One region of the Mycobacterium sp. IDUB_24 genome, then DNA from elsewhere that is predicted to be linked to it. Evidence: riboswitches for the same ligand, from Rfam matches in the RefSeq annotation. Region 1 holds a riboswitch; the other holds the start of a gene.
What was found. Region 1 has a riboswitch for cobalamin ahead of metE (5-methyltetrahydropteroyltriglutamate--homocysteine S-methyltransferase). Riboswitches for the same ligand answer to the same signal wherever they lie in the genome.
Positions count from the first base shown of each region.

Region 2: it holds a riboswitch for cobalamin, as region 1 does, so the genes downstream of both, ACZYZF_RS19680 (ABC transporter substrate-binding protein) here and metE (5-methyltetrahydropteroyltriglutamate--homocysteine S-methyltransferase) in region 1, are expected to answer to the same signal.

Region 1 covers NZ_JBVAXO010000009.1:266,438-268,881, reverse strand. Annotated here, with positions in the region: gene metE (5-methyltetrahydropteroyltriglutamate--homocysteine S-methyltransferase) at 1-1,479, opposite strand, end outside; cobalamin riboswitch at 1,607-1,811, opposite strand; gene ACZYZF_RS28150 (sensor domain-containing protein) at 1,888-2,444, opposite strand, start outside.
Region 2 covers NZ_JBVAXO010000005.1:352,310-354,753, forward strand. Annotated here, with positions in the region: gene rpmG (50S ribosomal protein L33) at 1-50, shown strand, start outside; gene rpsN (30S ribosomal protein S14) at 50-355, shown strand; gene rpsR (30S ribosomal protein S18) at 355-618, shown strand; cobalamin riboswitch at 619-751, shown strand; gene ACZYZF_RS19680 (ABC transporter substrate-binding protein) at 795-1,766, shown strand; gene ACZYZF_RS19685 (FecCD family ABC transporter permease) at 1,766-2,444, shown strand, end outside.

The sequences.
Region 1 (2,444 bases):
GTCGTTGCGCTCGGGCTCACCGTGGACCAGCACGTCGAGGCCCAGTTGCTCCTGCAATCCGATGACATCGGCGATCTCCGACTTCATCCGGCGTTCGTATTCGGCGGCATCGATCTTGCCGGATCGAAAGTCCGCACGGGCGATACGAATGGCCGAGGTCTGTGGGTAGGACCCGATCGTGGTGGTCGGCAGGGACGGCAGCTTCAGGCGGTCCTGCTGTACAGCACGACGCTGGTCGGCCGGTCCGCGTGTGGAGCCCGAGGCGACGATCGCCGAGATCCGCGCCCGGACTTCTCCGTTGTCGAGTCGTGGATCGGACTTGCGTGAAGCGATGGCCGCGTCGGAGGCGGCAACTTCGGCCGCGATCGCGTCCTGCCCCTCACCGAGACCGCGCGCCAGGGCCACGACCTCGTCGACCTTCTCGGACCCGAAAGCCAGCCAACTGCGCAGCGCCCCATCGATATCCGACTCCGCGTCAAGCGTATAAGGCACATGCAGCGTCGAGCACGCCGTGGAAACTGCGATCGCCGCGGCTGATTCCCGCAGCGTGGCCAGGGTTCCCAGCGTCCCCGCCAAGTCGGTGCGCCAGATGTTGCGGCCGTCGACCACACCGGCCACGAGGAGCTTGTCCTTCAGCTCTGGAACCGCTGCCAAGCTCTCGGCAGTGCCGGCCACCAGATCGATACCGATGGCCTCGACCGGAGTCCCGGCCAGGGCAGGCAGCGCGTCCGTCAGCTCGCCGAAGTAGGTCGCGACGAACACCGAAGGCCGCTTGTTCAGCGCACCGAGTCGCGAGTAAGTCTGCTCGGCAAGCTCGGCAGCGTTGTCCAGGATGTCGGTCACCAACACGGGCTCGTCGAATTGGACCCACTCCACTCCGTGGTCGGCCAGCAGTCCCAGCAATTCGGCATAGACATCGACGAGTTCGTCCAACCGTTCGATCGGCGCGTCAGCCCCCTCGACCGCCTTGGCCAGCGCCAGGAAGGTGATCGGGCCGACGATCGCCGGTCGAGCCGGGACACCCTGGGCTGCAGCTTCTTCCAGCTCGCCGAGCACTTTCGCCGGGTTGAGCGCGAAGTTGGCGTCCGGTCCGATCTCCGGCACCAGGTAGTGGTAGTTGGTGTCGAACCACTTGGTCATTTCCAGTGGCGCGATGTCGTCGTTTCCACGCGCGGCAGCGAAATAGCGCTCGAGATCATCGGCGATGCCGTGGACCCGGGACGGCAGTGCACCGACCAGCACTGCGGTGTCGAGCACGTGGTCGTAGTACGAGAAGGTGTTGACCGGGACCGAGTCCAGCCCGGCCGCGACCAGCGATGCCCACGTGTCGCGGCGCAGCGTGGCAGCGACGGACTCGAGTTCATCGCGATCGATCCGTCCGGCCCAGTATTTCTCGACGGCGCGCTTGAGTTCCCGGTTGGGACCGATGCGGGGCGACCCCAGAATCGTGGCGACGAAAGGTGTTGCGGTTGTGCTCATGACGACGTCCTTCAGCGTGCGGGGGATGGCCACCGCCAAGAGACGTCGAACCGAACGCAGCCACCCGACACGAGTGACCCGCCTTCGGCCACTGCCTATTCCGCGAGGCGATGAACCACCGGGCGCGGCGCGCCCGGTACGGCTGGCAGGTCTTCGGACTCACAGGCACGCACGGAGACCGTGCACCTACTGGCCGTCGCTTCCCAGCTGCAGATCCCTGCGTGCCAGTGCTGATGACGGCGGTCGTTCCTGCATACCGCTGCGGGACAGTCCCGGATTCTCACCGGGTTCCCTCTCACGTCGCATCTGAACCAGCCTGCGGCGCTCGATGTCGGCACCGCAAACACCCCGGCACCGACAAACCAGCTGCGAGCCTGAGACTACCCGCAGCACGCCGGCGGGCACCGGTCAGCGCGGCATCGCGGCCTTGATCTTGTCCACCACATCAGCGGCCTGGGTCACGGATGAACCGTCCGGCTTGCACGCCTGGATGTCCATGGCGAGATTGGCGGCAACGGCCAACGCACGCTGGCAGTCGCGCGTCTGATCCCCGTCGACGCGGGTGAACGGCAGCGTGAGCTCGGACTCGGTCTTCGTGAGATCGCCGCTCGTCCACTTGGGCAGCCGTTCCCCGTTGAGAGTGATGTTCACGTGGTGGTTGGTGCACTTGGACCAGCGGTCGGCCGACTGATTGAGGAAGTCGGTGGCGTCCTGCGCGGACGGGAAGATCACCACCGACTGCACCAGCAGGTTGTCCCAGTTGTCGTTGTCCGGAGCCCTGAGCAAGACCTGACGCATCGCGGCCCAGTGATCCCCGTAGATGGCGGCCTCGTCGACCTGCCACGCCCCCAGGCAATTCAGATTGGGCAGCAGGTTGCGGTGGTCGTTCATCTGGGTGACCGCGGGATGCGCCGTCATCCCATCGGTCCCCATCAGGGTGTTGACCTCTTCAGTGCTGAGCAGCA
Region 2 (2,444 bases), on a different contig from region 1:
AGTACGACCCCGTCGTCCGCCGTCACGTCGACTTCCGCGAGGAACGCTGATGGCCAAGCGATCCAAGATCGTCAAGAACGAGCAGCGCCGGAAACTCGTGGAGCGCTACGCCGAACGTCGGGCCGAGCTCAAGGAGACCATCCGGAATCCCGCTACCTCACGGGCGCAGCGGGCCGCCGCCGTATCGGCGCTGCAACGCCTGCCCCGTGATTCGAGTCCGGTGCGGCTGCGCAATCGCGACGCGGTCGACGGCCGCCCGCGAGGGCACCTACGCAAATTCGGGTTGTCGCGGGTCCGCGTGCGCGAACTGGCGCACCGCGGTGAACTGCCCGGCGTGCGGAAGTCGAGCTGGTGATGGCGGCCAATTCCAGGAAGAACAACAAGAAGCGCCCCCCGGCCGCCGATCTCAAGAAGCCGAAGCGCAATCAGCTGACCGCCCTCGGCGTGACCGAGGTCGACTACAAAGACGTCCACCTACTACGCACTTTCATCAGCGAGCGGGGCAAGATCCGGTCCCGGCGCATCACCGGGCTCACCCCGCAGCAGCAGCGCCAGGTCGCCACGGCGATCAAGAACGCCAGGGAGATGGCGCTGCTGCCGTTCGCCGGCCCGGCCTGATCTACCATCGACGGCGATAGGGCGACTGCGGATCGTGGAAGCCGGTGTGAATCCGGCGCGGTCCCGCCACTGTGATCGATCGACCAGCCTTGCTGGTAGTCGAGAGCCAGATACGCACCGCAGTCGCCACCTCGCACGTACTGGGGCGGATCTCCCCGGAGAGGACGGGTACGCCCATGGGTGCTCGTTGGCTGATCGCCGGACTGGCGTCGGCGCTACTGGTATCGGGGTGCGCCTCGACCACAGCGCCTGAGACCGCGGGCAACGTCCCGCCGGGATTCCCGGTGACCGTGGACAATTGCGGTGTCAGCACCACATACGACCGGCCGCCGACCCGTGCCGTCGCGCTCAATCAGCATGCGATCGAGACGCTGCTGGCGCTGGGCCTGGAGCATTCCATGGTCGGCACGTCCTACCTTGACGACCGGATCCTGCCCGAATATCAGGCCGCCTACGACAGCGTTCCGGTGCTGGCCCAGGAGTATCCGTCCTATGAGTCGCTGCTGGCCGTCGAACCCGATTTCATCTACGGCGGCTGGGACAGCGCGTTCGACGAGAAGGAGGGCCGCGGCAGACAACGGCTGACCGACGCCGGGGTTCACACCTACCTCAACATCGAAGATTGCCGGTCCGAGCCCGTCACGATATCCACGGTGGATGACGAAATCCGAAGCATCGGAACAATCTTCGGCATCAACGACCGGGCCGAGCAACAGATCGAGAAGCTTCATCGTGAGCTGACGCAGGCCGAGGCGAAGCTGCGCGGCGTGCAGCCCGTGCGGGTCGCGGTCTACGACAGCGGCGAGGCGACGGTGTTCACGTCGGGCGGCAAGGGCATCGGAAACCTGATGATCGAGGCCGCCGGTGGTGTCAACGTGTTCGCCGATGTGCCCAAGGTGTGGGGCGACGTGTCGTTCGAGCAGTTCGCCGAGCGGGCGCCTGAGGTCATCGTGATCTATGACTACGGAGACCAGCCGGTCGCCGACAAGAAGCGATTCCTCACCGAACACCCTCTGCTGCAGCATGTTCCGGCTGTTGTTCAGCAGCGGTTCGCGGTGCTCCCGTTGTCGTCGGTGGTGGTTGGGGTCCGGGTAAGCCGGGCGGTGGACGCCCTGGCCCGGCAGCTGCATCCGGACCGGTTTGTGTGATGCCCTACCGGCTGACCCTCGCTGCGCTGGCCGGAGTGTTGCTGATGGCGATGACCGCCGGTGTCGCAATCGGTTCGGTGTCCATCCCGCCGGGGCAGGTGTGGGCCATCGTGGTGCACTCCGTGCATCCGGGTCTCGTCGAGCAGAGTTGGCCTGCGGTACGGGAATCCATCGTGCTCGACGCCCGGCTGCCCCGGGTCGTGCTGGGCGCAGTGGTCGGGGCCGGTCTGGCGGCGTGCGGCATGGCACTGCAGGCCGTGGTGCGCAATCCGCTCGCCGATCCCATGCTGTTGGGTGTCTCCTCGGGGGCATCGGTCGGTGCCGTGGTGATTCTGGTGTTCGGCGCCGGTGCGCTGCAGGCGTTCACCGTGCCGCTGGCGGCCTTCCTCGGCGCCTTCCTTGCGCTCGTCGCGGTGTACTTCCTGGCCCGCTCGGGCGGGCGCATGACGACCGCGCGGTTGATCCTGGCCGGCGTGGCGGGGGCCGAAGTGCTGTCCGCGGTGGCCAGTCTGCTGATCATCACCTCCGACGATCCGCACAAGACCCAGGCGGCCGTGCGGTGGATGCTCGGCGGGCTCGGCGGCACCACCTGGCGCATGGTCTGGGTGCCCGCGGTGGCGGTACTCGTCGGCGTCGTTGTCCTGCTGGCCGTCACCAGGTCGCTGAACCTGCTCTACA